Regions from separate parts of the Paenibacillus sp. FSL R7-0189 genome, predicted to be linked through region 4. Evidence: riboswitches for the same ligand, from Rfam matches in the RefSeq annotation. Region 4 holds a riboswitch; each other region holds the start of a gene.
The links. Region 4 has a riboswitch for cyclic di-GMP ahead of MKY63_RS30655 (DUF6612 family protein). Riboswitches for the same ligand answer to the same signal wherever they lie in the genome.
Positions count from the first base shown of each region.

Region 1: linked by a shared signal. The riboswitch ahead of MKY63_RS20390 (thiamine pyrophosphate-binding protein) and the one ahead of MKY63_RS30655 (DUF6612 family protein) in region 4 are both predicted to bind cyclic di-GMP.
Region 2: linked by a shared signal. The riboswitch ahead of MKY63_RS08005 (choice-of-anchor A family protein) and the one ahead of MKY63_RS30655 (DUF6612 family protein) in region 4 are both predicted to bind cyclic di-GMP.
Region 3: linked by a shared signal. The riboswitch ahead of MKY63_RS11330 (NPCBM/NEW2 domain-containing protein) and the one ahead of MKY63_RS30655 (DUF6612 family protein) in region 4 are both predicted to bind cyclic di-GMP.

Region 1 is NZ_CP150223.1:4,690,567-4,698,779, forward strand. Features, by position in the region: gene MKY63_RS20360 (ATP-binding protein) at 1-622, shown strand, start outside; gene glpK (glycerol kinase GlpK) at 741-2,234, shown strand; gene MKY63_RS20370 (DNA-binding protein) at 2,249-2,464, shown strand; gene MKY63_RS20375 (ketoacyl-ACP synthase III) at 2,541-3,533, opposite strand; gene MKY63_RS20380 (hypothetical protein) at 3,588-3,938, opposite strand; gene MKY63_RS20385 (carboxymuconolactone decarboxylase family protein) at 4,146-4,514, opposite strand; gene MKY63_RS20390 (thiamine pyrophosphate-binding protein) at 4,525-6,165, opposite strand; cyclic di-GMP riboswitch class I at 6,321-6,417, opposite strand; gene MKY63_RS20395 (HAMP domain-containing methyl-accepting chemotaxis protein) at 6,592-7,842, opposite strand; gene MKY63_RS20400 (YafY family protein) at 7,964-8,213, opposite strand, start outside.
Region 2 is NZ_CP150223.1:1,865,506-1,873,718, forward strand. Features, by position in the region: gene MKY63_RS07995 (alpha/beta hydrolase) at 221-1,156, opposite strand; gene MKY63_RS08000 (LPXTG cell wall anchor domain-containing protein) at 1,304-1,666, opposite strand; gene MKY63_RS08005 (choice-of-anchor A family protein) at 1,993-3,492, opposite strand; cyclic di-GMP riboswitch class I at 3,601-3,691, opposite strand; gene MKY63_RS08010 (hypothetical protein) at 4,189-4,581, shown strand; gene MKY63_RS08015 (ASCH domain-containing protein) at 4,778-5,191, opposite strand; gene MKY63_RS08020 (MarR family transcriptional regulator) at 5,519-5,932, shown strand; gene MKY63_RS08025 (SDR family oxidoreductase) at 5,946-6,767, shown strand; gene MKY63_RS08030 (DUF3221 domain-containing protein) at 6,959-7,303, shown strand; gene MKY63_RS08035 (hypothetical protein) at 7,615-7,944, shown strand; gene MKY63_RS08040 (hypothetical protein) at 8,169-8,213, shown strand, end outside.
Region 3 is NZ_CP150223.1:2,615,825-2,624,037, reverse strand. Features, by position in the region: gene MKY63_RS11335 (response regulator transcription factor) at 1-485, opposite strand, end outside; gene MKY63_RS11330 (NPCBM/NEW2 domain-containing protein) at 731-6,544, opposite strand; cyclic di-GMP riboswitch class I at 6,803-6,889, opposite strand; gene MKY63_RS11325 (hypothetical protein) at 7,047-7,613, opposite strand; gene MKY63_RS11320 (EAL domain-containing protein) at 7,730-8,213, opposite strand, start outside.
Region 4 is NZ_CP150223.1:6,936,702-6,944,914, reverse strand. Features, by position in the region: gene MKY63_RS30680 (methyl-accepting chemotaxis protein) at 1-789, shown strand, start outside; gene MKY63_RS30675 (hypothetical protein) at 1,137-1,487, opposite strand; gene MKY63_RS30670 (hypothetical protein) at 1,863-2,396, opposite strand; gene MKY63_RS30665 (HAMP domain-containing sensor histidine kinase) at 2,649-3,716, opposite strand; gene MKY63_RS30660 (response regulator transcription factor) at 3,713-4,384, opposite strand; cyclic di-GMP riboswitch class I at 4,698-4,789, shown strand; gene MKY63_RS30655 (DUF6612 family protein) at 4,907-5,764, shown strand; gene MKY63_RS30650 (NADH-dependent flavin oxidoreductase) at 5,874-7,037, shown strand; gene MKY63_RS30645 (CapA family protein) at 7,115-8,131, opposite strand.

The DNA of each region.
Region 1 (8,213 bases), 2.2 Mb from region 4:
ATTGGACGGGATGGCTTCATCCCCCGAAGAAAGCAGTGAGCTGATCCAGGTCATTCATGACGAATCACTGCGTATGGGGCGTCTGGTTAAGGATTTGCTTGATCTTGCCCGAATGGAAGCCGGACATACGGATATGATGAAAGCTCAGGTGGACATGAACGAACTGCTGGAACGAGTCTACCGTAAATTTTCTGTACGTGCCAAAGAGCGCGATATCCATCTTCACTTGCAGCAAGAGAGCGATATTGCTGTTCTGAAGGCAGCGGATGAGGATAAACTGGAACAAGTCCTAACCAATTTACTCGATAATGCTTTCCGCCACACACAGGGTGGCAAAAAAATCACAGTTCATACAGGAACTTGTGTATTAGAAGGCCGTTGTTATCTTGAGATTAAAATTCAGGATGAAGGGGTTGGAATTCCACCAGAGGATCTGCCGTATATATTCGACCGCTTCTACAAAGCTGATAAGGCGCGTGTACGGGGAGAATCAGGTGGAACAGGACTTGGGCTTGCGATTGTTAAAAATATTGTAGAGTCGCATCACGGGACCATCTCAGCTTCAAGCAAACTAGGCGAAAGTACAACCTTTACGCTAAGACTTCCTGTCGAAAAACAGTAATTCCAAACACAATGTGTGATAGCGCCTCTGACAGCAGAGGTGCTTTTTGTTGAAACAAACACATTAATCTTGTTCATCGTGGAACATATCTTGTAGGTTTTGCTTGGGAGGGCATAGAATGATTTTATCTTTAGACCAAGGTACTACCAGCTCACGAGCCATATTGTTCGATACGGAGGCTAAATGGGTCTCACAAGGTCAATATGAAGTTAAACAATCCTTCCCCCATCCAGGCTGGGTAGAGCATGACCCTGAGCAAATCTGGGAGTCACAGCTCGCAGCGGCAAGAGATGCGATTGCGCGGGGTGGCATAGCAGTTGAGGAGATCTCTGCCATCGGAATAACCAATCAGAGAGAAACGGCTTTAATCTGGGATAAAACAACGGGCAAACCGATATACCCTGCGATCGTGTGGCAGGATAGGCGTACTGCAGAGCAATGTGAAGAACTTAAAAGTAAAGGGCTGGAGCAAGTTATTGCGAGCAAGACGGGCCTTGTTGTAGATGCTTATTTCTCAGCTACCAAAATCTCCTGGATACTGGATCACGTGGATGGTGCCCGAGAGCGGGCGAATCGAGGGGAGCTTCTGGCAGGTACGATCGACAGCTGGCTAATTTGGAGACTTACTTGCGGAGCCGTACATGTCACTGATGTTACCAATGCCTCACGTACGATGCTGTTCAATCTTCATGAACGGTGCTGGGATGAAGAGCTAATGCAAGAGCTTCGCATTCCGCGTACCATTCTGCCAGAAGTAAGAATGTCTGGCGGCGAATTTGGAATAGCAGACAAACAGTGGTTTGGGGCGGATATTCCAATTCGCTCTGTACTTGGAGATCAACAGGCTGCATTGTTTGGACATACTTGTCTAGAACCCGGCAGTGCCAAAAACACGTATGGTACGGGCTGCTTTATACTTATGAACACAGGCACAGAAGCTGTAGCCTCCAGCCATGGCTTGTTGACCACTGTAGCTTGGGGTATGGGAGATGAACTCTATTATGCCCTCGAGGGCAGTGTGTTCGTAGCCGGAGCGGCTGTTCAGTGGCTGCAGGAGGGGCTTGGTCTTATAGAGGAGCCAGCAGGCTCAGAAGATAAAGCAAGGGAAGTAGAGGACAGCGAAGGGGTTATCGTTGTGCCTGCGTTTACCGGACTGGGGGCACCCTATTGGGATATGTACGCCCGTGGTGCCATATTTGGCCTCACCAGGGGCACTACCTCAGGACATCTGGTACGAGCTACATTGGAGTCCTTAGCCTTTCAATCTAGAGATGTAATAGGAGCTATGGAAAAAGACGCAGGCATGCCATTGACCGGCCTTCGTGTGGATGGCGGAGCTGTGCGTAACGATTTGCTGATGCAGTTCCAGTCTGATATCCTGGGCAGTGAGGTTACTAGAACCACATATGCGGAGACAACAGCGCTAGGTGCAGCGCTTCTGGCCGGGTTAACGTCCGGAGTCTGGACACGTGCCCAGCTAGAGAGCTTCAACAAGGCTGAGAGGGTCTTCTCGCCTGAGATGGGTATAACTGAGCGGGAAGGTCGTTACAACGCCTGGAAGGACGCTGTAGCGCGTACCATGGGTTGGGAGAAGCATGAAGGATATCAGTGATAAAGGGGCTGTATATGTCTATGGTTAACGGAACCGAATCTGATCTGCCGGGCGGACTATCTAAGCCGGCGCTTCGAGCCCTGCATGGGGCTGGATATGTTCAGCTTCAACAATTCAGCAAGCTTACGGAGGCAGAGCTTCTGCAGCTACATGGATTGGGGCCAAAGGCGATCGTTCTACTGAGGAGTGCTCTCGCGGAAAAGGGGCTCACCTTTGGAAGTAAGTCCTGATGTTGCGTTCATATTTATAACAAAAAGCGGCAAGCTTAGGTGAATCCCTAGCTTGCCGCTTTTTGTTATATAGCTCCTAATATTCAATAACAAATGCTACATTTTGCCAACCGGCGCCCACTGTCCAGAACAGGACTTTATCACCACGTTCGATCTTTCCAGTAGTTACAGCTTTATGTAGAGCAATAAATGGGCTGCTGGTAGAGGTATATCCGAATTCATCCCCTATGTATACCGCTACATTGCGATCAATACCGACTTTCTCACACATCTCTAAGATATTAGGCAATGAAAACTGTGAGAAGCAGGCTGCTTTAATGGCTTCAGGCGCGATATTGTTGTTAGACAGTAGAGTACGAATAGACTCAGAAGCAGCATCTATGCAAATGGAATCATCAAAAGGAATAAACTTCACATTAAACTCTCCAGCCGCTACACCTTGTTTACCCAGTTTAGCCAGGCCTGCGCACGGGAACTTGGATTTATCGCAAACACAAGGATCCGTTTGGTAGATAGAGTCAATGAAACCGACTACATCCTCAGCTTGTTCAAGAATGACTGCCGCCGCTGCATCACCGAAGTTAGCGTAGTAGACTGGATCATTCTTATCGGCATGAGGGGTTACATAATCGGAGCCGATTACCAACGCTCGTTTAATCCTAGGATTCGCTTGCATCTGACGGCTAACTTGTTCCACTGAAGCCGTCATACCCGCACAATTAGCATTGCTGTCAATGCAGATTGTATGGGATGCGCCTTTGATCAAACGGTGAATCATTAATGAGTTGGTAGGAAAGATATACTCAGGAGTTTGACTTGCATAGGCAATAAGGTCGATATCGGCACCTGTGAGACCACTTTTCTCCAGAACATTCCGGGCAGCCTCAAAAGCCATCGTAAGGGAATTCTCATCCGCATCCCTAATACTATACCGTGTAATACGACCTAATACGGATAATAGACCTCGAATATCAATGCCTTTTTCGTCAAAATGCTTAATGAAAAAGTCGTTACCAACTATATTGCTGGGATGATAGATATCAATGCCTTTAATACGAATTCCGGTCATAATACGCCTCCTGAAAAGCAGTAAAATGTGGCCTACATATTAAGATTAAAAGATCTAGACTGTAACCGCAGAAATGATCTCGATGTTATCGAGTCCAGCTTTACGGCCAAGACGGGAAAGCTGCATTTTGAGGATCGGGTTATTTTCAAGCGTTAGATTTACTTTTACAAATCCATCATTCTTAAACATTACAAAGCAGCTTTCTAAAAGAGGTACAACATCTGGTGCAGTTACATTTAGCTTTCTGCAGTCGATTTTTAGTTCATAGTCAGCTGGAGTAATTGGATTGATAGTTTGTTGATAAGCTTGAATAGATTTTAGACCATCTTCTTCAGAAAATGTTCCATCCAACTCAATGTTAATAACCTTGTTTGCAGTGTCTGTCTTCAAAACGAAACTTCCCATGCCTAAATCTCTCCCATAGATTGAATTTGTCCAAAACAGTTCGACTGCAATATCCAGCCATATATATATCCACTTAGCTGTTTTATAAAAGTCAAAATTCGACACTATACAGCAAGTATTGGGATATTCCGACTCTATTATAGGCATATTTTTCAAGTGTATGCAATAATAAAGTCGAATTTTGTATATTGTTGTCGAACTGTTGGATTATTGGATTTCTTCTATGGTTGCAAGCAGGATATTAAAAGCTGTGATGATTCTAGGTGCCCCTATAACGGGTACTAAATGTAATAGAATACCTTTTAGCTGTTCTACGGTGACTCCAACACGAAGGGCCATGACATAATGAACACCCAGCTGTTCGAATTGGCCCATTGAAATTAAAGATGAAATGACTGCGATTTCCTTCCAGTCAGGGGCTATAGTATTACGTTGAAAAATATCGCCATAGGCATTCCCCATAATAAATTCAGCCAAGTCAGGGAAGTGGTCTTTAATTGGAGCTAGTGCTTTTGCGCCATAGTCTCCTGATAGATTCGTGAAGTGGTTAAGACCACTGTTGATATTTTCCTTCATGGTTAGCCTCCTAGTTTAGGTTCAAAGTACGGTGTGCAGTCGGAGGGACTTCATCACGGTCTGTTAGTAGTTCAATAACGGCAACATGGTTTAGAGCTACCGCATCTTTAATTGCAGCTGTGAATTCATCCGCAGTCTCACATTTGTAGCCTTTAGCACCTAGAGATTCAGCGAATTTCACGGCGTCCATTGGTACTTCATATAGAGTTCCATCGATACGACCTGTGGTTTTCTCCATACCCTTAAGAGCCATATCTAGTTGCTTATTATTGACCACGATAAAGATGACAGGGATATCTTTGCAGACAGCGGTGTTAATCTCAGCGCCGAGCATCATGAAACAACCATCACCTGTAATGCAGAGGACAGTTTCTTCAGGAGCTGCAACTTTTGCACCAATAGCCATGCCGATCGAATTACCCATGCAAGCAAAATAAGCATCAAAAACAAAGCTGCCCGGTTTCTTAACCTTGTACCATTTTGCAGCGTGGAATCCATGGCTTCCATCATCAACGAAAATTGAATTATTATAAGGGATCAAATCACTTAAAGTGCTCATTACTGAAGCCAGTGAAAGATTCTTGAGGGTTGGAAGCTCTTCTGAATAATCAGCATCGGCCAAAGCCTCGCGTTTGGTGATTGTGCTTGGGTCAATATGATTTAGGCAGTGCACCAAATTATCGCGCAGGTCCCCAGTGACCGGTATCGTTTTGGACAATAGGATTTTTCCGACAAAGCTTGGATCAATATCAAATTGAATTAAAGTTGCTGGATGATTCTCCCGTTTAAGATTACAGATGGTCATATCACTTAAACGTGATCCAAGCACTATAAACAGATCGCTTTTATTCAATAAATCATCCCCGTGGGTCGAACCGCCAACGCCAATAGGACCATGATAGAGCGGGTGATCCCAGACTATAGCCCCTTTTCCACCAGGAGATGTTACTACAGGAATATTAAAAGTTTCTGCGAGTTGAACAAGCTCTTTATGTGCTCCGGAGCGGTTAATTCCTTTACCCGCAATAATCAAAGGATTCTTAGCAGCTTGAATAGCATCGATGACTCTATCGATATTTGCTTGACTAATTAGAGACTCTCTTTCAGGGATTACAATATTGCATTCTTCCAATACTTCAGTTTGTACATCAAAAGGAATACAAAGATGAACAGGACCCCGTTTGGCCAGGGCCACAGAAATCGCATGATTAAAAATAGTACCAAAGTGATCCCCACGTTCAACCAATTTACTGAACAAGGTGGCAGGTCTGAACATATCAGCTAAATCAGCCAGAAAAGAGGTGGAGTCCTGACATTGAGGAATTCCAAGCTCTGTAATGGATTGGTGGCCGGTAATAAACAGGACAGGTAGGTTGTTAGCTTTCGCATGAGCTGCTGCTGTGAGCAGGTTAGTTCCACCAGGACCAGAAGTACCAAATGCTACGCCTAGGTTACCCGTTTTCAGCGCATACCCTGCTGCTTCGAATCCGGAGCTTGCTTCATGTCTGCCGGGAATAAATTCAATACCGTAATCGACCATCTTTAGAACTATTGGACAAATCGATTTGCCAATGATCCCAAAAGAATGGGTGACTCCTAGGTTACGTAGTGCTTCCGCCATGTAATCTGCGACTGTCTTCAAAAGAAACACCTCACAAGTTTTTTGATATATATTAGTTATTAATCTACCGAATAGATACGATAGATCAATATACTCAAAAAGTAAAAACCTGTGCTCTATAGTAAGCACAGGTTGGTGGCATAAGGCGCCGCTAAGACTGAACAATAGTTCAGCCGTCCTGGTTCCTCTGCAACCTGGCAATCATGGCCTCAAACGAAAAAATGAGGCTGTAGATCCATGGTTTTGCGTCATCCTCTTTCGAGGATTTTGCCAATATTAATTTATAGTTGATAAGAATAATTTTCCTTTACAATATATTCCTCATTAATTTTTGTCAACATAATCCGCTAAAAAAACTCGAAATTTGACGAAAGTCTTGTCCAAGAGATGAAGTTTTGCCTCGCGAAAAAAACTGCCACCTAAGACTCAGCTTAGGTGGCAGTTGATAGTTTTGAACTAGAATTTAAAGATATGAATGGTTTTTTGCAGATTAAATACGGCCTGGGTCATTTTTTCCGTTTCTTCTGCAACAGACTGCAGGGCATTAATCTGTTCATTCATAGCCGCCGATACCTCTTCAGTGCCTGCAGCGGTTTCTTCGGTGATTGCTGAGATATTCTCAATTGCACTGGAAATTTTCAAGGCACTTTCTAGCATAAGATCACTCTCCGCAGAGAATGAAGAGATTTGCTCGGTAATGTACTGCACGCTTTGTACAATTTGTGCGAAAATATGGGCAGATTGAGTGATCATTTCATTCTGAACCTGCACAACCTCTTCATTGATGGCGATATTATCGATGGCTTGTTTAATATCTGACTCAATGCTGCGGACCAAACCGAATACTTCTTTTGTGGAAGCCGTAGATTCCTCAGCAAGCTTGCGAACCTCTTGAGCGACAACGGCAAAACCCCGACCATGCTCTCCGGCACGAGCAGCTTCGATGGAGGCATTGAGTGACAGCAGGTTGGTCTGCTCAGCGATCTCTGTGATGGTCTTGGTGATCATCGTAATCCCGCGGGCATTTTGTGAGAGAGCTTCAATAGTATCAGCCACTTTTTGTGTAGCCTCTATGTTTTTACGCATGCCTTCAGCCTGTGTATCTACGGATTGGCGCCCTTGCTCAACAAGTTCTAAGGTATGTATTGAACGTCTGTTCATTTCTTTGGTGGAGTTCGTATAATTGGATACTTTGGTCTCAATGTCTTTAATGGATTCTGTCATATCAGCGATATCCGTAGATATTTCATTTGCACCAAGAGCGAGCTCGGTAGAAGAAGAGGCTACTTGTGCCATAACAATTTTCAGGTTCTGGTTCTTATCTTCGATTCCGCGGCTTGCATCCATTACTTGACGGGTGATCTGCGATGCATCGGTCAGAATCTTCTTGAGCTTATCAATCATTGTGTTAAAGGAGCGGCTTACGTCACCCATTGAACCATTTTCGTCCGCTCTGCTAGTGAAATCCCCCTTCGAAATACTGTGAGATACATTAGCAATATCATCAAAAGATGATGTAAGCGTTCTCTCCACGAAGCGAGCAACAGGTAAAGTCAGACCTGCAAGAACAACTACTAGTATAATTCCTACGAGAAATTGACCTAGAATCATTAACGTAACTAAGACAGGAATAGCAAACAGTGCGGCAACGAGGTAACATCCGGCAACAATTCTTTGTTTTAACGGAAGTTTGTGCATCCAGCTCATTGGTAAAATGTCCCCCTTATTAAATTTTATGTAATGGTGTTATTATAGGGGATTTATAGGTCATTGGTCTATAGAGAAGTGTCATAAATCTTCTTTAAGTAGTAGATATTTAGAATTCATGTCAAAATTCCTCATATATTGTGGAAATTGTTTTAATAGCAGACTTTACCATCCCTACTAGTTCGGTAGGAGCTAAAACAATAACTGAAGGAGAAAAAGAGAGTACGATACGACAGGCAGATTCTATAGTATTAAACTCGGCCTCTACGTTCATCCACCCAGTATTAGCAGAGGGTTCTACTAAAGTTATAGTTACATATCTTTCACGTTGTAATTCTTTAAGAATAGACTCATTCACCTTTAATTTCACT
Region 2 (8,213 bases), 1.9 Mb from region 4:
GAGGTAGGGCTTTTGTCGTATTGGAAGGATTATTCTCGCCACACGGCTGCTGGAAATAACAAGGAATCAAGACACCCGTTACTCACGAACGGCGGGGGATGAATATAACGAGAAAGCATGACGGTACGATCCTTATTCAAGGACTACGTCATGTGTGGAAAAATATAGGCGCCCGATAACCGCTACCTAGCGGATATCGGGCGCTGTCTACGTTCAGGACTTATTTTACATATCGGCTTACAAAAGCTGTTACTACATCTATATACCCCGCCTTATCCGTATCATAAGACAATCCATGCCCCGCTTGCGGCACTATGAGCCTCTCTTTTGGACTCTGGCATGCCTCATACAATTCATTCATCATAGCAAAAGGTACAAAGTTATCCGCATCCCCGTGAATAAAAAGAATCGGAACCTTCGCTTTCCGCACTTGTTTTAATGCAGAGGCTTCACCAAAACCATACCCCGCCTTCAAGCGGGTGATTAGACTTGCACTTTGAACGAAAGGGAAACTTGGCAAACGATACATGCGCCGTAGTTGGTAAGATAATTGTGCTTTTACTGAGGTATAAGCGCAGTCCGCAACAATAGCTTTTACCTGCGGCGGAAGATCTTCCCCTGAGGTCATTAGCACTGTAGCACCGCCCATAGAAACACCGTGAAGCACAATTTGAGCACTAGACCTAGTCTTTTTAATCATGTATTCAATCCATTGCAAATAATCTTTTCGTTCCGGCCAACCAAAACCAATGTAATCCCCTGCGCTATCTCCATGCCCCCTTGCATCGGGAATTAGGATGTTAAAGCCTAAGTTCTCGTAGTAGATTTTGGCGTACGCCCCCATATCCTTTGCTTTACCTGAATAACCGTGGGCTAGAATGGCTGTGCGTCCCGCAGCACGATTAGATTGGAGTAAGAAACCTCTTAGTTTAAGTCCATCTGCAGATACGATCTCAATATTCTCGAAGCTCTGGCGAGAGACCCAATCCTTCCCCTCCCCCCAAGAAGCTCCGGCAACCGGAGGATCAGCCTTCAGATTAGGATTATTACTTAGAAATACCTTTGGCGCTCGTTTAATAGCAATACCATAGAAGAAAAATCCCACATAGATTAGAATCCCTATGATGATTACAGCGCTAATAATGAACCATATCAATTCGCCTTCGCCATCCCCTCTTCATTTCTTTTGCAACAAGAGTATACCATCTACTTAGAATGCACCAAACTATCGCAATCATGACATACAAATAGAGCCGCCATCGGGACACCCCCCGAAAGCGACTCTATGTTGCTCTACCGTTTATTATTTATTCTTTTTGGAGAACTTGGTTCTCATTAATAATCCGATAAGTGCAAAACCTAAACCTGCTACATAGTAAGGTGCAGGACTTGATTCACCCGTTTTTGGCAATTCCTTCACAGGTGGCTTACCTAATGGGATCGTATCGTCCACTACGATGATTTCATCAGGTGTTGGTGTTGGCGTTGGTGTCACTGCCGGTACCGGACCTAATGGGATCTCATCATCATCAACAAGTACTTCTGTGCTATTCGACGGTGTTGGTACTGGCGCTGGTATCGGCGAAGCTACAGGCCCAAGCGGCACAGGATCTTCTGCAAGAACTATAGTGCCAATTACGGATGATGGCGTTGGTGTCGGGAACACCGAAGTCTCTGGTGTCGACGTTGGTGTTACCTCTGGAGTTGGTGTTACCTCTGGCGTTACCGTCGGTGTCGGTGTTGCTTCTGGTGTTACTGTCGGTGTCGGTGTTGCTTCAGGCGTTACCTCTGGAGTCGGTGTTACCTCTGGCGTTACCGTCGGTGTCGGTGTTGCTTCTGGCGTTACCGTCGGTGTCGGTGTTGCTTCTGGTGTTACTGTCGGTGTCGGTGTTGCTTCAGGCGTTACCGTCGGTGTCGGTGTTACCTCTGGCGTTACCGTCGGTGTCGGTGTTGCTTCAGGCGTTACCGTCGGTGTCGGTGTTGCTTCTGGTGTTACCGTGGTGTCGGTGTTGCTTCTGGCGTTGGCGTTGGTGTCGGCGTCACTGTTGGCGTCGGCGTTGGTGTCACTGTTGGCGTTAGCGTCGGCGTTGGTGTCACTGTTGGCGTTGGTGTCACTGTTGGCGTTGGTGTTGGCGTCGGCGTCGGCGTTGGTGTTGGTGTCGGCGTCACTGTTGGCGTAGGCGTTGGTGTCACTGTCGGCGTTGGCGTTGGTGTCACTGTTGGCGTCGGCGTTGGTGTTGGCGTCACTGTCGGTGTCGGTGTTGGTGTTGGTGTCACTGTCGGTGTCGGTGTTGGTGTCACTGTTGGCGTCGGTGTCGGCGTCACTGTTGGTGTTGACGTAGGCGTTGGCGTCGGTGTCGGACATGGTGTTGGTGTTGGCGTCACTGTTGGCGTTGGCGTTGGTGTCACTGTCGGCGTTGGCGTTGGTGTCACTGTTGGCGTTGGCGTTGGTGTCACTGTTGGCGTTGGCGTTGGTGTCACTGTCGGCGTTGGCGTTGGTGTCACTGTCGGCGTTGGCGTTGGTGTCACTGTCGGCGTTGGCGTTGGTGTCACTGTCGGCGTTGGCGTTGGTGTCACTGTTGGCGTTGGCGTTGGTGTCACTGTTGGCGTTGGTGTCGGCGTTGGTCCAGGTTCATCACCATCGTATGGATAGTGGTGAAATTCACCACCACCAGTCCCTTTGAGTGAAGCCGCCACTAAAGTACCGTTAATCTGACCATTAATAAAATCAACATGAGCATAGGGGGCAAGTATGCTTCCCATTACACCTATGCCTGCCATATCAATATACGCAGCTTGGCTAAAGTTAAGCAAAATTTTCTTGCTGTTCAACACGTTATTAGGTAGAAATCCGAAGTTTTTCATTTTTACGTTAGAACCATCAATATTAATAATTGCTGTAGATCCTGAAGGAACATTTATTGTAATTCCGTAGGTATTAGAGACGTTATCTCCTGGAACATTAAAAACATTGACCGCAGGATCTGTACCTGTCAGGGTAAGACTGCCATATTGGTACACTGTTGTTCCATTCGCCGGCAATGCTGCAAGTTCTGCTGATTTGTCCTTCAAAGACTGACCTACGGCTGAAAAGTCAATCGTACTCCCCTGTCTTTTTGTACCTCCCTTGAGGAGCGTTACATTCCCTGAAAAATCTCCCCCGTGCACGATATTCCCATAAACAGTACCTCCGTTGAAAGTAAGATTCCCTCCAACAACAAGTGTGTCAGTCAAGGAAACCTCAGCAGCGGTCAACCTATCTCCAACACTATAGTTGGTTAAGTTAACGTTACCTCCAGCAGCAAACCTTCCTTCCGTATCCGAAACCGTTGTTATATCCCCTAGAATAAACACGTTGTAGACCCCTGCAATTCCCAATGTAGAAGAACTACTAGCTCCAGCAACTCCAGCTCCTAATGAGGAAAGCCCACTACCTACCGTCAAAATCCCAGCTAATACAAGCGAGAGTAACGGTCTTATTCTTCTTTTCAAATGGCACACCTCCTAAAACTATGATTTATATTAATCAGAATAATTACCAGAAACTCTAAAGGACCTAACAACAAAAAAGACCGCCAAAAAGAAGTGGAATTCCCTTCTCATGGCAGTCGGACGGTCATTGTGCCTTTAAGACACTTTAGACTCCTGGACTTTGCGTCCCGCCCTTTCAGACGGTTTGCTATTATCATGACTATATATATGTATTACACTGCAAGTCCAGAACTGGTAGCCGAAGCATTCTCTCCAATAACCGTCTATGACTTTTAATACTTTTTGAATTAATAACAGTTTAGCGCCCGACACCCACAATTGTCAATCAATTCCTTTCGATGATTCCGCTCATTATTACCATACAAAAAAAAGCGCCTAAAGGCGCTTCGCATAAGGTTTTTCATTAAATTTTAAAGTAACTGTATATAGCCCAATATGGATATCCATAAGGGAACACTCAGAATTAAACCAAAAAACAATCCACGCTGGAGGCTGCCCTCTTTTTCCATCATAATTCTCCTTTATGTACGTCCGATACATTAATTTTTTATTATTACAATTTTAATATAATTTATTCTTCGTTATTTAGTTATGAATTTAATCACATTGGATAAGCTGTTTAGAAATACCATTGATTATTTTTGGAATATCGGGGTAGAATACGAATATACGTTCCTATTAGAGGTGATGAGATTCATGCATAGAGCAGAAAGCAGGGACAACATGCTGGTGAAATCTTATTTATTGCTTCCGATGATTTTATCAGCTTTCGAACGGGACTCCGCCATTTTATCTACACACTTACGAACACCCGCCCCTTATCTGGAGGTGCTTGGAACAGCTGCTGCAGTAGCTACAACAGATCTAAGGGATGTTCGTGCAGAAATGAGAAGACGGGGAATCAAGGTGTATGAGCAAAACAGACTTAATACGGGAATTGAAGCCAAGTATATATGTCGTGGCTATCACGAACGAATGCTGCTGTTGAATGACATTGTTGCGGCTCAGGCTGCCATCCATATGCGCAGATACCTAGGGCTGGATATTTCCTCTTTTAAGAGTTACGAAGAACAGTTTCAAATTAAATAAAGCTGTATAGAAGCCGCTCTACTCTCCCCCCATCAATTAGCGAACAAAAAAATAGGCCTTACCATGGGAGTTGGCAAGACCTGAGAGAGATATACCACAAAACACTGGGGGGTGTTTGGTGTCTTCAATATATACCTCGAACCTGAAAAAAAGCTGATAGGCACATAAAAATTACATTAAAAATATCATTCGCTGTTCAGAAGTGATTAGAGTGCTCCCACAAGCTTAGCCGACCTTTAGCTGGAATTGGATGGCTTAATGGATGAACCCCTTCAAGCTTCCAGGCAAACCGTCCTTCGCTATAGTCGCCAAAATCATATTCGTTCCCATTGATCCATTCCCTTAAATCCACCTCTGGAGTAACCACATAACATCCCGCGAGCTGACCTGTAGCAATAATAGCTCCTGTCGGCAAATTATTTGCTGTATAGCCATGTTTCGCCAATACTGATTTGTACGGTTCCTGTTCACAAATCTTTTTGTCAATCCTCATTCCGGCATGAATGCCTAACTCGCCGCGGTAGGCTGTTCTCCATGAACGAGTTTCAAACTCTTTTTCACCAAGAGCAATTAAGGTCGCCCAAGGCTGCCGTATTGTTATACACCGCATGATATCTATCCCCTTTGTTTATGTTGGACGTTTGTCACGGATGTCACGGATCTCGATCTCGCGTTGTGTAATCTTGCTCTCCTAGACTTGATAAATAATCCCAACCGTTTGGTCGATACTCATTTCCATGATTGATCGCCTCTAAAAATAAGAACATTCATTTTTATTATATACAAACAAAAGTTCTAAATATCAATATTATTGACATTCACCTGTAACTCCCCACAATTTAAACAAATAAAATAATTAAAATTGATAAAGGAGAATATAGTTTGTATACTAATCAAGTAGTTAGTGTGCAAACTATTTAAAGAGAGGAATTAATTTATGGACAACCCAGGACAGTTATTAATAAGAGTAAGTCTTGAAATGAAAAAAAGCTTAACAAAAAAACTTTCATTTTATAATGTAACAGCTCCTCAATGGGCAGTATTAAAAGATATATCTATTCATTTAGAAGGAACAACTCCAGCTATGATTGCAGAGCGAACTTACTCGGATCGCCCTACAATAACGGGTATACTCGAGCGACTTAAAGCAAAAGGACTTCTGGACATTAGAGATAATCCAAATGATAAACGATCAAATCTTGTATTTATTACAGATTCGGGAATGATAATTAAGAGTCAAATAGAAGTTCTTAGTGACGAAATCATGGATAACGCACTTAAAAATATTTCTGAACAAGAAATGTCCACGTTTATGAACGTGCTTAAAACGATCTATTTAAATATTAGTTAGGGAAGTGAGACTTATGATTCTAATCACAGGGGCAACCGGTAATGTAGGACGTGAAGTGGTTAACGAACTAAGGAAAAGTGAAACACCTTTTAAAATTGTCTCCCATCGAAAAGACAGTGAGTATGTTTATTTTGATTTTGAAAATGCTGATTCTTTTCGTCCAGCGTTAACAGGAGTGAAAAAATTATTTTTACTGCGCCCTCCTCATATAGCTGACGCAAAAAAATATTTCCAACCCCTCATAGATATCGCAAAGGAAGTCGGAGTTGAACACATTGTGTTTCTATCTCTATTGGGCGTAGAGAAAAACCCAATTGTTCCACACCATAAAATTGAAAAAATCATTAAAAAATCAGGAATTCCATATACTTTTTTACGCCCAAGTTTCTTCATGCAAAACTTAATTTCTCAACATGGGGAAGAGCTACGTAAAGAAAAGGAGATCTATGTACCCGCAGGAAAAGGCAAGACTAGCTTTATCGATGTTCGTGATATCGGTACTGTAACAGCTAGAATCCTAACTGAGAATGGTCATGAAAATAAAGGTTACTCGTTAACGGGAACTGAAGCGCTAGATTACTATGAAGTAGCTGAAATTTTATCTGAAGAGCTAGGAGAAACAATCAAATATGTTAATCCATCAGTTCTTCAGTTTAGAGATAAAATGTTAACAAAAGGAATTCAAAAAGAATTTGTAACTGTTATGATTGGAATTTACTTCACTGCAAAAATTGGATTAGCCAAAAAAATCACGCCCGATTTACAAATATTACTTGGTAAAAGACCCATTACATTCAAAGAATTTGCACATGACTATAAGTACGAATTAGTTTAATCATGGTGGTTTTTTGGCTAAACCATCAGGAAGCATTTCAGGATACATTGTTACTGCCGCGTGCGAGGGGAATCAATAAAGGTCGTCATAATGGATATGCTGCTGTTTATTCTTATATTGGTAATGTACTAAATGCTATGCCTGTGCAACCGATTTTAAACTAATGTCGTAACCACTAGAGGGGAAGGTCCATGATTCAAAAACCACGTACTACTATTAAATGGACTCTTATTTTTGTTTTTTTGTTATTAGTCACCGCCTGTAGTAAGAATGATGAAGTTTTGAAAGGAATTGTACATACAATAGATGTAGAAAATAAAAGAATTTTAGTAATTTCCGAATTAAAAGAAGAAGACTTGAACAAGGAATACAAGGAGGTGCTCGAATCTAATGAGTACTCTCAAGCCATTTGGGTAAATAAAGTTGCACCTTCTAAATATAAAAAAGGCGATGAGATTAAAGTATTTTTTGAAGTAAGTGATGATTCATTCCCTGCACAAGTTACCGCCAAAAAAATCACCAAAATCAAGAATTGAGCAAAAAGAATAGAATCTACTATAAAGAAGCGACGTCTCCAAAAGGGACGGCGCTTCTGTATTATGAATAATCTCTCCCGGACGAAACATTTGCATAATCTGAATATAATAATTCTGGAACATTCTGTAAACTGAAAAAGCTCACCAACCGAAGCCAGTAGGCATAATCCCAAGCATTTGGGAATTTACTCTTTGTTGGAATTACTGAAACCTTACGAAACAACTATAGGAGCTTATACTTAATTCTCATTGTTCAAAAAGCATCTCAATCTGGTGAAATACTAATAACATTCGTAGATTGGAGGTTTACCATGACAGAAATTGACGAGAGAAAATGGGGACAACAGGATCCTATCAAAGAACCACCAGATCGTTATGCACAGTTTTTAAAAGTTGTATCACTAACCTTCGTGGCTGTCACATTCACTATTATTTTCACTGAGATGAACAGGGGCAGCTTTCCCCTTAAGCTCATTTTCTTTGTTATTGGACAATTCTTCATTTATGGATATGTGATGAAAAATGTGTCCAAGACCTCAGAAAAATTCAAAAATTTCTGCAAGAAATTAAAAATAAAACTACCCATTCTCTACATTCTATATTTCTTGTTTCTCTTCTATATTGGGCAACCATATTTATAAATTTACTCTGTGCAAAAAAGTGACCCCACCACTTTCGGCAGGGTCTAGATCTATTTTATAAGGGGGTTATGTGATTACTATAATCCTCTTAGCTTAAATAAGTATGAAGCCCGTCTAAAGATTTGCTGAAATATTATTATTTTTATCGAAACCGATCAAATATAGTAACGTATCAATCTTAATTTTCAAATTACTACATATACAAAATGGAGGTGTGTATAAAGATGAAAATATTCAGTCTATTGCTTGTAGCATTGTCTTCCATTGGA
Region 3 (8,213 bases), 2.7 Mb from region 4:
CTATTGCAAGCACCTTGTCCAAGCTGAATCAGGACTTCCTTCTCTTTTGGTGTCAATTCATCTGTTGGACTGCTGGCGCTCATTCGCATCTTTTCTTCCATTAGGCCAGGATCGTAATATTTTCTCCCTTTGTACACCAACTGGATAGCAAAGAGTAATTCCTCCGGCAGTGCCTCTTTCAGTACATATCCGTCTACCAGTACTTCTTCAGCCCTCAAAAAATCCTCTCTGCTCGCAGAGGAAGTCAACAGTATGAATTTACTAACAATGCCGCGGGTACGTGCTATCTTAATGACATCCAGTCCTGATTCATCAGCAAGTTTAAGATCAATGAGGACAATGTCTGGCTTTGTCTCTTCAATCACATCAAGTGCTTCCGGACCAGTCGTAGCTTCACCTGCAAATTGCATATCCGATTGCATTGCAATGACAGATGCCAGCCCTCTTCTAACTAAAGGATGATCATCTACAATGATGATTTTCACAGAAACACCTCTCTCTAAACCGCATACATTATTTACTTCTTTGTATAAAAAGCTTCAATTAGAGTATTCATTTAAATTTGGCGCATTTCTGATTAAGTATAGTTAAAAGACTACACCGCTTATAGTGAGCGTTGTCATTTCTTTTGTCACATGACAAAATGGATATTTTTACATAAAAACTTCCTCATTTAAAAACTGGCGAACCATGGTTATAGAGACCACAATCCGCCTGTTTTCTTGGGAATTTAATTATTATCAATAAAAGAAATGATTTGCACGAGATTACCTGCGACTTGGTAAGTTAACCCCAGCATGTAAGTTCCTTTCTCCTCGTTTGATAGGTCAATAGTGAACACATCCGGATTAGCAGCCCATTCCTTCATATCAAACACAATTTCTTTAGATGTTCTAGTGTTTCTTACCCCAGCGGAATTAGGGATCACTTTGCTGCCATCGAGCCCTCTCACCAGATTAGCTACTTCAACCACAGGTCCCTTAAATTCTCCTACCTCTAACACTTGTGGGTCGGCCAATAAGCTCGTTAGTTTAGTTAACCCTTGTAATGGGGAGAAATCTGTAATTTCATTTCCAGTAATATCAAGTGTCTCTAGGTTCTTTGCGTACTGCAAACCTTCCAAGGATCTGGCTCTTCTGGTTTCGCTGGTTAACGTTGTAAGGTTATACATATCCCCTAACGTTAGTTCTCCAGTTACGCCCAATGTAGTCTTGATCGAAGCACTTAAATACGGGTCCGCCACAGTAATCTCTTTCGTAAGATCTATTTGGACCAAACCTTCGGTTGCTTGTTGCAACGCTGCTACAGCTTCGTCTACTTCACTTTGCGTAACAGAAGAGTTAGCCAACACTGTCTCTGCTGTCGAGAGGTTGGACGTAAATGCCGCGATGCTCTCAGGTGTGAAGCCTTCTAGAGAAATTGCTTTAGCCGCTGCAATCGCCTGTTCCAGATCTCCAGTGAATAAGTGATCTCCATTCGCAAAATGTAGTTTGGCTCCACCCCATGTAGCATGGTCAGATCCGTTGCCATTTCCCCCGTCTGTGACAACTAATTTCAGTTCTTTTGCTCCATTAATATCCAATTCAATGAATTTCTGCGGATCTCTTGAACTCATGACTCCACTATCGAATTTCTTCTCTCCATCGACAAACACCTCAAAGCTCACCGAACCAACAGAACCGTACATTTGTCTATCTACACCTACATAGGAAGTGAAATAGTCCACGTTTTTGTCGCTTAGATCGTATACAATCGTCGAGTTAGAGTGCGCTCCAATTCCTCTTTCATAGGACACTACCTGATTGTTCTCATCTGTTAATCTCAGCGTATTCGCACTAATAGATTTATCCTTCAAAGGTGCAGTATAGCTGTTCTGAGTAGAGTTCCAGTCGTAATCCGTCATATACGTAAAGTCCGTCATGTCTACTACGGCTATAGTTCTAATCTTCGTGGTCGTATTTCCATCACTATCTGTTACTGTGTAAGTGATTGGATACTTTCCAGCCCGGTTGAATTTAACTTGCTCTTGACCTGTGACCTTCACTTGAGCCGTCAAGTCACCGTCTTCCGAATCCATTGCCGAATAGCTTTCACTGATATCAATCACTTGGCCCACTTTGGTTGAGACAGATTTAGGTATGGTAAGCTCTGGTGTATTGTTCAAGATCATAAACTTCGCATCAGCAAAATCACCGTGATCTGAAGCATTTCCGTTACCTGCATTATCTAACACCAGCTTCAATTCACTTACCCCCTTAACAGGTATCCGCGCAAGCTTGGCTTCTGTACCAAATTTCATCAGTCCGCTGTTATAAACCTCTGCCCCATCGGCAAAGATTTTGAAAATCACACTGGAGTTGCTTTGCTCAGGGATATTTCTATCAACCCCTACATATGTTTCAAAATATTCATAGTTTGTACCCGCCAGATTATACACGATTTCAGAGCTGGCATGGGTTCCTAAGCCCTTAGCGAACTCTTTGACCTCGCCATTTACCAGCAGCTTAATCGGATTGTTAGAGCTAGCCTTATCTTTTCGAACCACATTATAATCCGTTTTTGCCGATTGCCAATCTACATCACTCAGGTATTTACTAGCGCTGTATACAACAATCTTTCTGGCCTGCACAGCGGAGTTCCCATCTGAGTCTGTGACTGAAAACTCGACGTTGTAAGTCCCTGTTTTGCTTGATGTGAACCCATTTGGGTTTACATCAACGGCTCCAATTAAGTTACCATCTTCCGTATCAAAAGCCGTAACATCGCTCAACACATCAAATTCGCTGTTCAGCTTAACGAAGGTTGTCTCTTCCGGCACTGTAATGATAGGTTTGCTTGAATTATTCGAGAACTTCGCATCGGCCCATACCGTATGGTCTGAAGCATTGCCATCCTTAGCATCTGTTGTAACCAGCTTCACCTCTCTTGCGCCAGTCACAGGGATTTTCACAAATTGATGTTCTGTTCCTGCCCGGAAAACATCACTCTCAAATTTCTGTTCTCCATCCACATACACTGCAAAAGTAGCCGAGGAAGGTTTCCCTTTCATGGCTTGATCGATCCCAATGTAGCTTTCAAAGAAGTCGTAACCCTTACCTTCAATATCGTAAACTACCTCAGAGTTGGCATGAACACCAATCCCTTTCGCGTATGTCGCAGCCAATCCTTGGCGAACAAGGGTTATGATTCCCCCGGAAACGGCTTTATCTTTCTTTAATTCACCCCAGCCTACAACGACTGACTTGGCATTGAGATCGGAAATATAGGCGTAGTCGCTCGTTACCGTAACCTGTGTGGTTTTCGTTTCCGTAACCCCTTCGCTTTTCACTTCATATACAATTTCGTAGTTGCCTTTTTGCGTTACATCAACGTTATTGGCTTTCAGAGAGACATCTGCAGTAATATCGTTTCCTAGATAGTTAGCCGCTTTTACATAGCTCATCGGATCAAAGGTTTGATTAAGCTTTAAAGTGAGCTGATCTTCAACAGACAAGGCTGGCTTAAAGGCTTTAACCTGTACGGGCTTCAGTGGGTTCAGCTTTTTATCATAACCGACGATCTTGTACGTATAGTTGATACTCGCATCTACATTCTGATCCACAAATTGGTCAGTCCCTGTAAAACCAACTAACACATTATTTCTATACACTTCATATCCTAAGAAATCTTGCTTAAGCTCTTTATCTATACTGAAACTTAACGTGTTCGTTCTAGCCGTGGTGTTAGGTGTGATATTAACCTTAATGGCCAGATTTTTATCCGCTATTCCAGTTCCCTCATAATTAATCACCGAGTTATTTAAATACCATAACTTTTGCGGTGCCGGATACTTGGCTACTTTCGCTTTTGTCTCAGGATTCACAGTGAAGCCATGTCTGGCAAAATAGCTGCTTAAATCTAATCCCAGTACTTCGGAGGAGAACTCCACCAAATACTGCTGCTTGGAATTGTCACCGTTGGGAAGGGTGACCTTCCGCTCCCGATATAGCTTGGTCAGCTCTGTCCAGTATCCCGGATGTGCCAGCTCCAGCTGCCAATAGGCTCCGAGTTGTGCAAATAAGCCCTGCTGATTCATAACCACTTTATTTTCTTCGAGGACATATTTATAGATATCTGATTCATACGGTATACGATTATCTATCGAATTCGCCGCGACAGACATAAACATAGACACCATATTATTAGTTACTTCGCCATATTCCCGTTCACCCATAGCCAAGCGATGCCCAATTTCGTGATTCAGTCCCCAGCCCGGATAAGCTTTGTTAAAATCACCTAACATGGTTCCTACTGTTCCAAGTTGGATCCCTGTATGATCTCCCGCTGCATACATCGCACCATAAGGCTGCATCAATCGAATATTCTCACGAATTAGCTTGGCATCATGAATCTCACTACTGCCATCCAAGCCATAGAAGGTAAAAATGCTTTTCATCCAGGTGTCATACCCAGTTACGGTATCCAGCGGGTTATTTCCTTGCGTAATAAATTTGTTGTACGCTTCAGTCGCAGTTCCTGTAAAAATAACATGATCGCTGGCCATTTCTACCACATCGATAAGTTTGCGATCTTGAACATTTGGATGAGCCGCTTTATCTTCGTCTAATCTTTGTTTGTATGTGGTTAAGAAGGTTCTGAATTGTTCTGGATCCGTGGTCTTGGTCATAAAAGGAATCTTTTCTAAACCTTCGAAGCGGATCAGTGGCGCCTTCCCTTGCTCCTCAGCTGTATAGGGATTTACGATATAAACGGTTCCGCCCTTAGTTACATCATGAGCATAAGCACTAGTCGTTGCAATTTCAGGTACAGTTATAGTGTTCTTGCCCGCACGCAATTGTACGCCCCTAGCCCAACTATTCCAAGCTCCCTCTTGTTGAGAAAAGATCAAAGAAGGCAACTTATCACCCGAAGCAGCATCCACATAAACATTGATGGTCTCGCCAGGCATTGCCGCAAGTCCTGTAGGCTGGTTGTTCGTGCCGAAGCCTATTCTCAGGTTTTGCTGAGCATGTTTTTTCATATCTCCACGCTGCTCCGCCTCTATGATGGTACCTTCGATTTGAACCTCGCCATTAACCAGCTTCTTAGCTAGTTCCAATGAATCTTTAAGGATTGGATAGAGCGGATGTACTTTTGTCGCTTCCTCCAATTCATTGATTTTTGCAACGTTATTATAAGCAGACACAACCGCACTCATCGTTCCATCTGTGAAAATACCATTTACAGCTTCGCTTACTTTATCTTCTGTATAAAATCTAAATTCAGCCGCAAAAGGTCTGTTAATATTAGCTTTTGTGAACTTAAATTTTAATCTTTTAAACTTCGTCGGTTCGAATTTAAATTCCAGAAAATCATTGGTACTAATCGCGGTTCCGCTAGATACAAGTTGGAAGGTCTCTCCTTTACTCGTCTCTGATGCATAGATTTCAAAAGCCTCTGGGAATCCTTTGCGGTTATCTCTAGCCAAAAAAGCCACTCTGTCCAGCACTTCCGCTTGCGCTAGTTCAAACACGACTTCATTCGTGAAGCTTGCATCATTGTTTTTGTTCGTTTCCCAATGCGTAGTGGGCTGGTCATCCAGCATATATTCAGGCTTCGTACCTGGGTAGCTTCCACCGTTCACCGTTACTTTTGATACGTTTGCATTTGGCATTCTATAAGCTTGGCTATAGGCATTTTCATAGGCTGTACCATACCCTTTTAGCTTCGAAACCTTGGCTGCCGTTGCATCTACCTGATGGTTCTCCAAAAGGATCTTTGCATTCTCTATCTCTTCTTTAAACTGCGTATACAGTGGATGTGCCTGCACTTCATTCTCTAAAGCTGTTAATTTCTCTGTCGTATTAAAGGCAGCACTAACTTGGCTCAAGGTATCATCTGTAAATAAATTTTTCATTTTAGCAGAGACACTATCCTCTTTATAAAAAGAAAACTCAGCCGCACTCGCCCAATCTTGGTTGGCTTTTTTGAAGACAAATTTAAATCTCTTAAAAGCCGTAGGTGCGAACTGAATCTCCACTACATCACCGGTTGAGCCTTTATATTCTCCAGAAGACACGAGTGTGAAATCGCCTGCATCTGTAGTGGAGCCATAGATATCAAATTCTTGAGCAAAACCTTTACCTTTAGCACCAGATTGCCTAGCGGCGTAGACCATTCTATTTAATTCAGTGGACTCATTGAAAACAAACACAACCTCATTCGTAAACGTTGAACTATTCGGTTTGCCAGTCTCCCAATGCGTGCTCATATCCCCATCCATAGCCTTAGCTATAGGTGAGCCTGAGTAGTTGCCACCGTTATTTGTGATGGTTTTAATATTTGCTGGATTCATTCTAAAAACCTCATTATAGGCATTTAGAACATCCTTGCCGTACAGCTCAAACGGAATAACCGAAGCGTTGCTTAATAAGTTGACCTTACTTTGCGCGACTGTTTTTGTTACATTTACCTTGCTTGCCTCACTTGCTAAAGCATAACCTGCCTCACTCGAAAAACTGGCCAACATGGCCGCCGATGTAGCGATCGCAATCATTTTCTTCATCTCTTCTTACCCCCAGATGTCATATGAATCTCTCCAGTGCCCAAAAATGGGCACAAAAAAAACTACCCCAAAAGAGTAGCTTGATTGCGTATAAAGTCGCCTAAAAATTAAGACTTAATTTTTATTAAACCTTAACAAGCATAAACGCCTTCGGCGTCCTTATAAGGACGGTAAGCGTTTAAGCGAGAAATATAAGATATTAAGTATAGGTGTATAACTTATACTTTCTTATATTTTAACAAAAAGCGTTACACACTCTTTGGCAGCTGGCTGACAATAGTTATGATAACCTTAGTCCCTATAGCTTTGCGTCCCTACATTTCCATAGGTTTGCCTATGAAGTTTCGAATACATTCAAAGAGTAACATAAGCCTAGATCTGATCGCATGATTAATTGGTATGAAATGAGTATAGGTAATTGCAATTAGTTTTTCTCATGTGATAGATATTATTTATCGACTATCCCGGAAGAGAATGGGATCCTTTAGGACTGGAGGTCTAATTAACTCCCCGATCCGAACAAACGCCGGAACCAATTCCACACATCGCCCGTGATGGGAATTAATCCGAAACCATGTTCGCCAACTGCGATTACACCATATGCCCATTGTCCGATAGCTATGGCACCCCCAGCGATCCTGCCTATCGCTATCGCACCAAACGCCGTATCCCCTATGGCGATGGCCCCCAACGCTTTTTCCGCGATTGCGATCGCTCCTACAGCCACTCCTGCAATCGCAATCGCTCCCACTGCGAAGCCAAGCCAGCTAAGTGCTATTGCTCCAATCGCTAACCACATTCCCAGTGATATTGCTCCTAAGGAAAGTACGCCCACGCTTATCGCACCTATGGAAATCAATCCGACAGCTACATCTCCAATAGCGATTAAACCAACAGCTGTCTTTACACGGGGTTTACTTCCATGACCATACTTTTGACCTGAGTATCGCCCTAAATTACTACGAATACTGATGACCGGAAATGAGGGAGAAGGCCATTGATAATCAATTTCTCGTCCATCAAAGCCCCTAGAATCCGCCCAGCGCGTTACAAATTGATGCCATTTCATATCCATCCCGTCCCCCTTTTCAAATTACCTAAATTATACAACCCCGGGGGTTGGCTGTACTCAGACTCTGACCTGAAATTCATCTCATCCTCTGGACCGATATATACTCATTAGGATTACTGTTTGGGAATAGGATCAGGCTTTCCAAATAAATATCCCTGAAACAACTGATAACCACTCTGCTTAAGCCATTCAAAGTCCTCTCTAAACTCCACACCTTCTGCTAAAGGAACAGATTGGATTTCTAAAGCCTTTTCTAAAAATTGTTTAGCTATTTTCTGTTTGTTCGGATCACTGGACACGCCTTGAACATATTTCATATCTAACTTCATGTAATGAGGTTTAAGCTCCAATAACATCTCGATTGTGCTGAAGCCTTCCCCAACATCATCTAAAGCGTATTCAAATCCCCGGTCCTTGTAATATGTCAAAATAGCTTTCAAATGAGCGAGATCATCCACTTTCTCCGTTTCAACAACTTCAAAGACAAAAAGAGAGGGATCGACACCTAATTGATTAGCCAATTCAACCGTTGATCTTAAGCAGAACTCTGGAGCGTAAATTGATGTAGGGATAAAATTAATAAACGTTTTTTTATTT
Region 4 (8,213 bases):
CAGTCGGAAAGCATCACTCATATCAGCGGAATGATGCATGAGGCAGATAGGAAGATGTCCGAAATCAACCAGTTGTCCCAAAGTCTGGCCGGCACCTCGGAAGCTACTGGTCAAGTAGTCCGCCAAAGCTCAGACAGGATTCATCAAATGGGCGAACAAATGAACATTATCAACACAGCGGTAACGGACTCATTGACCACAGTCGAGGAATTAAACCAAAGCATGGATGATGTAAATACTTTCCTGGGTGCGATCAACCAGATTTCTGATCAAACTAATCTGCTAGCTTTAAACGCTAATATTGAAGCCGCAAGGGCTGGAGATGCCGGTGCGGGGTTTGCTGTCGTAGCCAAAGAAATCCAAAAACTAGCTCAGCAATGCTTAAATACAGTTAAGCAAATCGACGGAATTATTAACAATATCAAAAGTAAGACTCAGCTTGTAGTTGAGAAGGCGAATAATGGTATTATCGCTGTTAAAGAAGGAGAGACGATCAGCGGGCAAGTACTCGAAAGCTTCGACAGCATTAAGACTGCATTTGAGCGTATTGATCGATTCATAGCAAACGAACTGGATATGACCGATCATGTGAGTGTAATCTTTTCACAAGTGAGCGTACAAGTTGAGAATATCTCTGATATCTCCCAAAAGCATGCTGCGGCAACGGAAGAGATGCTGGCAACGACTCAGGAACAGGAGAAAAATATCGATATCATTTACGAATTTATCGGCAGTATCAAAAGCTCAAGTATTCGGTTGCAGCAACTGATTGAGAATAGGTCGAAGTAGAACTATTTAAGGTAGCTATAAACTGTGGCCGTTTCTCGGTATTTTACCAAGGAACGGTTTTTTCTCGATTTCCCAGCAGAAATTGCAGGCCTCCTCACTTAGTGAAGGCTTCCGTTTCACTGTAAACAAATAAACAACTCATTAATAAACGAGTTGTTTTTCTTACACAGATATTAATTATTAGCAATCACAAAGGTTGCAAACACTAGGCATGATTAAAGTACTCTCTGAGGATGAGATAGCCAACAAACAGGACAATAAACTCTCTAACCATTCCTTATTCACTCCTCATGTGAGGCTCAGTCTCACTAATCATTGTCTCACTGATCATTTTTGGGGTTTCAATTTCACGTTACTTCACTTTGTTGTACACCCTCTGGAAGTGGAATCTTTTTCTTTTTTAGCAGCATGTAAATCCCTAGAAGAAAAAATAAAACACTGCATCCCATCCCGAACAATGCGCTGGAGCTGATTGCATTAGCGGATTTTTCCATCAAAAGCAGAGTGTATTGAGTCACCACAATGGAAACCATTGCATCTATAAAGCTAATTATTTTCAGCGTAGAGACAATAGGACCTTTCAGATGCCGGTTAGCCATAGTTCCGTAAATGGCAAACCCAAGCTTGGAGAAAGCAATAGTTGCTACCAGATAAACAATGTAACCTCTGAATATTATCACATCACCGACAAAGTACATCCTCATACAGACTAACAGATAAGTGATTCCTAGAAGACAAAGGAAAGCACCACTTCGCTGATAGACATGAAATTCTATATTATATCTTTGTTCGGGGTCCTCGGTATTCTTGGCCACTGTATATTTATACAGTGCCTGACCTCTTGCGGCACAAAGGATTAAGTAATACAACGCGTTTATGATGAACCATCCGGAAAGGAGATAGAGACCGAGGATCAACTTGCCGATGCCCATCAAAGCATTAATAATAAGTGAAGCAACGTTTGTTACGGCAGCTCGGTCTTGATAATCTAACAGGTTGCGGTCAAGTAAATCCTTAATATTTATCTCCTCCCTTCATGTTGTAATGGGTCTTCAGAATCTCGTATCAGTGTCTTACTTTCCTAGTAGAGCATTAGCTTTTTCACACACCTCGTAAATCTTGTCAAACTTCTGATCGATCAGAGGCGCTACCTTGTTCGTTTTTTTCTTGCTGATACTGCTGAAGAGAAAATATGGGATGATCCAGCCTACGAAACCGGGGACTGCTAGAATTATAGAAAGCGGCAGCATGTCAGCTTGATTAGCAAATACAGAACCAGCCATAAACGATGTTCCAATAACACCAATAACATAGGCAACCACAGAAGCACCGATGACTTTGGAACTCTCCAGTGTCTCAATTTCGGCAACAGCGGCGTCAAACTGGCGTTGCAGGCGGGTCAGTTCAACTTTATTACGGATCTTGCGGTCCCGCTTGAACTTTATGGTTACGGAACCAACATTCTGAACTGAGGTTGAAGTACCTTCCAGCGCCCAGCCAAAATTGTTATATCCGTCTGTATATACCGACTCCATTTTGCGTTTTACTGTAATATCTTTGTACTCATAGCCGATAAAATTAGATTCATTTCTTGTGATCTCACTCATGATAATTTCTCCTTTATTTTAAAAAGTTAATTTGTCGAACAATTGCTGCCTCACCTGATGTGATCATTTTACCGTCGATATATTTATGAATTGCTTGCAAATTGTTTATAAAATATTAATTGAAGAATCGTAATGAACTGGAATTGAGGTGTATTTCTGTTTAATGAAAAAAACAGTCTGAATTCGTTTTGCGAATTCAGACTGCTTTTTTTGATCTTATCAAGATAATGAATTATGGTTTAAGGGAATTACTTATTTCTCAGCTTTTAATTGGACTGTGAATGTCGTGCCCTTGCGTAGCTCACTCTTAACAGATATGGTTCCACCGACTAGTTCAATAACACGCAGTGAAAGAGCAAGACCAAGGCCGTTACCCTCCCCGGAGTGAGAAGTATCGCCTTGATAGAATTTATCGAAAATATGTTTCATCGTCTCCTCGTCCATTCCGCAGCCAGTATCTGATACCATAACCGTAATTGTATCTTCATCTGAAGTCTGCGATAAGGTGATGCTACCGCCAGGGGGTGTGAATTTCAAAGCATTGGAGAGGAGATTAAGCCATACGATCTCTAGCATGCTTTCGTCGGCATGAATGATAGCACGGTCCTCTATATCCGCCACAAATTCGATGTTCTTTTCTTCCCAATAATTTTCAAAAGTAAGGGCGCAGTCGCATAGCTGCCTGCACAGATCATAGGGCTCTGCAACGTGATTAATCTCCTGATTGTCCAATTTGTTTAGCTTCAGAATATTGATCACCAGTGTCGTTAATTTTTGGGAGGCCGAAATGATAGTTTCAGTATATTCCGTTCGAAGTTTTGGCGACAAATCAACAGTTTGCAATGCCATTGCGTAACTATGAATGACGGATAATGGTGTTTTAATCTCATGGGATACATTCGATATAAAATCATTTTTGAGGGTTTCAATACTGCCCAGTTCTTCAACCATCTTATTAAAATCCTCGAACATCACGTCTACATAATCCTTTTTATCCGCTCTGTGAAGCGGCTCAAGATAGACTGAAAAATCTCCCTCTGCTACCTGGTTTGCCGCCTCGCTGAGTTTACGCATGGGTTTATCAAAGGCGATGTACTTTTGCCGTGCGGTGACAAGGCAAAAAATGAAGGCAACAATGATCCAATATCCAGTGATTCCAAAGATGTATTGAGTTGGAACGCGTTCTACTGAAATGTAGGCGTCGTATATAAGTGCTTGACCTGCTGTTAGCGTGGACAGCACAATAAAGGTCCACAAAAACTCTTTCCATGAAAAACGCTTGGACTTGAACCGGGCATGCTGCTCCTGCCTCTTACTCATTGCAGCACTGCCTTGTAGCCGAGCCCATGCACTGTCATGATCTTGAAGTCCACACAACAAGAGAACTTGTCGCGAAGTTTGACGATGTATACATCTACGGCACGCAGGCTGGTTTCGCTGCCAATGCCCCAGAACTCGTCCATTAGCTGGGCACGGGAAAAGGTATGTTTGGGGTAGGAAAGCATTTTGTAGAGTATGTTGAATTCCCGTACCGTCACAGGGATTTCCTCATCGTTTACCGTTGCTGTCATATCATCCGCGTCCATCATAAGACTTCCTACCCTCAGTTTTTTTTCGTGGGCAATATTTGCACGTCGAAGTAAAGCGCCCACACGCATTACCAGTTCGTCCATATTGACCGGTTTGACCATGTAATCATCAATTCCAGCGCGAAACCCTTTTTGTTTTGAGGAAATATCATCACGAGCGGTAACAAAAAGAAGGGGGATCGTTTTGTTAATAGCCCTAACCGTTTCCGCAAATTCAAAGCCGTCAATCTCTGGCATCATAACGTCTGAGATGATAAGGTCATACAGGCTGTTATACATCAAATCATATGCTTCTCGTGGGTTTAAACACCCTTTAGCGTCGTATCCATTATTGCAAAGATAGGTGCAGATAATTTGATTAAGCTTTATATCATCCTCGACAACAAGGATATTAACCATGAAAATCATCCTTTCTAAGAAAACTAAAATAATTATAAGAGTTATATGTTAAGAAAATGTTTGGATGGATAGAGAAACTAAAAACATACTTATCATAGCATAGTGATATACCGAAACGGATTGATAGTATAACTCAGCTGAACCTCAGATATCTGGAAAACTTGGAAGAATTGGAAAAATGCAAAACTTTAGTATTTCTTCTGAGTATCATAGCGAATTCGAATGGAAGATAAGTCGTTTACAGGTAATTATAACCATGATAAAATTAGCGGTGGGACATGCGTCCGTAAGCTAATTAAAACTAATTGAATGTCCGCGTTAAAGGTAAAATCATCGAAAGATGATGACACAAAGCCATGGGTCTAAAGCCTTTCGACAGAAGGAAATGATCGCCAGGCCGCCATAGGGATGTCTTATGAAGCATAAAGGATAGCTCTAAGAATATGTAGTCTATTTTGAGCTCTTTTATTATTTCGACCTATACGGCGTTACATTATCGCAAGGGGCCGAAAGGGGAAGTACATGAACAGTTTTTTCAAAACAATAGGTACTAGTTTGGCAGTAGGTGCTTTATTGCTGTCCGGAACGATCGGATGGATGTCTAATCCTGGAGTAGTGTCTGCAGCTACCTCAACAGCAGTAACCGCGGATCAGATGATCAGCAAAGTAACGGCAGCCTCCAAAGCAATAAAGAATTTCCATCTGGATGTGACCAAAAAACAGGATATTCAAAGCGGCGGGGTGCGTATCAGCAACACCAACACTCTGAAGCTGGATATCAGCCGTCTGCCGAATTTTGCCGCAGCAGGTACTGTCGCTAGCAGTCTTTTAGAAACATCTTACAGCTTGTATGCCAACGATAAGGAGTTTTACTATCTTGTAGACGGAAGTGAGCTTATCGATGAATCTGAAGACGATTCTTCAGGTTACGACGATGACGGGGAGCCGATCGATCCTGATGCACAGTATTGGCTTGGACTGGAGAAAACGGAATGGGATGCCTTTTACTCTAAAGGCCAATACGATCCTGTTTCCATGCTTGATTCGGTAAAAAGTTATAAAAAATCCATGAAAGTCAGCACTGCTGGCGCACAAACGGTCTTACAATTCACTGTAACCGATCCGACAGCAGCTAAGGGGATAATCAAACTCTATGACCAGGAGAACCTCTGGGATGGTGAGACAGTTCAACCCAAAAGCGTAACGTGGAAATTATTCGTCAATACTAAGACCTGGCAAACGGAAAAGCTGACAGTCGATCTGAGTTATGTGCTGGTAAGTGATGGAGCAAAAGATACATACACCACGAAAATTGAAGCTAAATACTCCAAGAATAATAAAGGTACAGCCATTGTAAAACCGGCCGAACTAGAAAAATAAGGACGATTCATATCGAGCAAAAAGCGCTGTTCCGCTGAACAGTGCTTTTTGCTGTATTCAACAGCAGTTGTTTATTAGTTGACAAGAATAAATCATTGCTGTAATTTATATGTATGCGCATGTATATAATATTTTGTTTAAATATAATTTAATGAAAGTTGGGAAAAAGATGATAGCACTAGACACAACATTAACTTTTCGCAGAGGACTGACATTAAAAAATCGAGTGGTTATGGCTCCAATGACCACGCGAATGAGCTTTTATGACGGTGTAGTAACACAAGATGAATTGAAATACTATTCACTAAGAACGGGCGAAGTAGGTGCGGTCATCACTGCGGCAGCAAATGTACAAGAGGGTGGAAAAGGATGGGAAGGTGAACTTAGTGTTTCCTCCGATCAATTTATTCCTAGCCTTAGCCGATTAGCATCTACTATTAAACGAAATGGAACAAAAGCTATTTTACAACTATTCCATGCAGGAAGAATGACAGATTCAAAAATACTACGTGGCGTACAACCAGTTTCCTCCAGCGCCATTGCTGCCGAACGTCCGAATGCAGAAATTCCAAGAGCATTAACAGAAGATGAAATTTTCGGTGTAATTGAGGATTTTAAAAAAGCGACTCAACGAGCTATTCAAGCTGGATTTGACGGGGTAGAAATTCATGGAGCAAACACATATTTAGTCCAACAGTTCTTCTCTCCACACTCCAACCGTCGTGATGATCAATGGGGCGGAAGCTTAGAGAAAAGATTTAATTTCATTAACCAATTAGTGGATGCGGTTATTGCTGTCGTTGACAATTCAAAGGTTAAGGATTTTATTGTCGGTTATCGTTTTTCTCCAGAAGAATATGAAGAGCCTGGAATTAAAATCACCGATACCTTTTATCTCATTGATAAATTAGCTGATAAAAAGCTAGATTATCTGCATATTTCATTAGGGGATTTTAAGAAAGTATCTGCATCAGAAGATTTTAAAGAAAAATCAATCCTGCAATATGTACATGAGAAAATCAATGGCCGTGTACCTTTAATTGGGGTCGGAGATATCCGTACCAAACAGGACGCAGAGGACACGTTGACAAATGCTGAATTAGTAGCAGTAGGACGTTCTCTTATCATTGATCCTCATTGGACAAGTAAAGTGCTGGAGGGTAATGAAGATATCATCAGAAGAGTACTTGCTGATCAAGATAGAGAAGAACTCGTAGTAGAGAATGGTATTCTAGAATTCCTTAAATTAATGATGCCTGATCGTTTACGCTAAACCCAAACACAGTTTTGAGCGCTAAATCTATAACGTTCCGCGGTAATTCCGCGGAACGTTATTTTTCTGTAACGACTCTATTCCCTCTTTAAGATTGTTGTCGTATGTTTCAACATTCGATTCATGAGATTTCGCCGTTCTGTTTTTATGTCGGTGTCGCTTTTCTTTAATGCGTCGCGGATGGGGATGATCTCTGTAATTTTCCTGCCACTTTTTATTCTTCGATCTACACAAGTCGGGATGTAACCTACGTTAGTTATACTCGTGTGTCCTTTTTCATCCTTCTTTATTTTAAGCGTAAGAATGATACCGCTTTGTGTATAAGGAATATTCATTAGTTTAGTCGAAACAAAATTCCCCAATGAGTAAATAACGAATTGTTTTTTTCCACGAAGCGCTAACGGTTGTAGAACATGTGGGTGAGACCCCAGTATGATGTCGGCGCCATTTTTAAAGAAGAGATTGACCAGCTCTTTTTGCCTCTTGTTTGGAGTGTAACGGTATTCGCTTCCGAAATGCAGATAAAGCAAGACTAGATCGACTTTCTTTTTTAAATCTCGAATCTCCCGAATGATTTTGGGCGTAGATATCCGGTTAACCAGCCATGGCTTACTCACTGGTACAGGAATTCGGTTGGTTCCTGCTGTGTAGGAGAGGATGCCGATCGTAATTCCTTTGACGTTTTTAATAAGAGTTCTCTTGGATTCTTCTAATGATTTAGCTGTTCCCGTGTGGTCGATTCCATTACGGTCTAGAACTCGTAACGTCCGAACCAGACCCGGGGCACCATAATCCATGCAATGATTGTTGGCCGTTACTAATACGTCGAATCCGGCTTGCTTAAGTGCAGGGGCCAGTTCGTCTGGACATTTGAATATCGGACCGCCTGAACGTGGGCTTTTCCGGCATTCGGGGCCACTTCCAGCAAAGGTGGTTTCGAGATTGCCAATTGTCAAATCAGCCTGTTTTAGATAAGGAGCTACTTTTGCAAACAGGGGGCTGAACGAATAGGTTCCGTCAGGCTGTTTAGCATCCGAAATAATATAACGTTTGACCATTAGATCTCCCACAGCAGCTATTTGTATTTCAGTCATGGATATCCACCTTTTTATTATTTTCATTAGGATATGGCATAAAGTTGTTATGGGTTATTCTTTCTTTAAGGCAAACATTTTT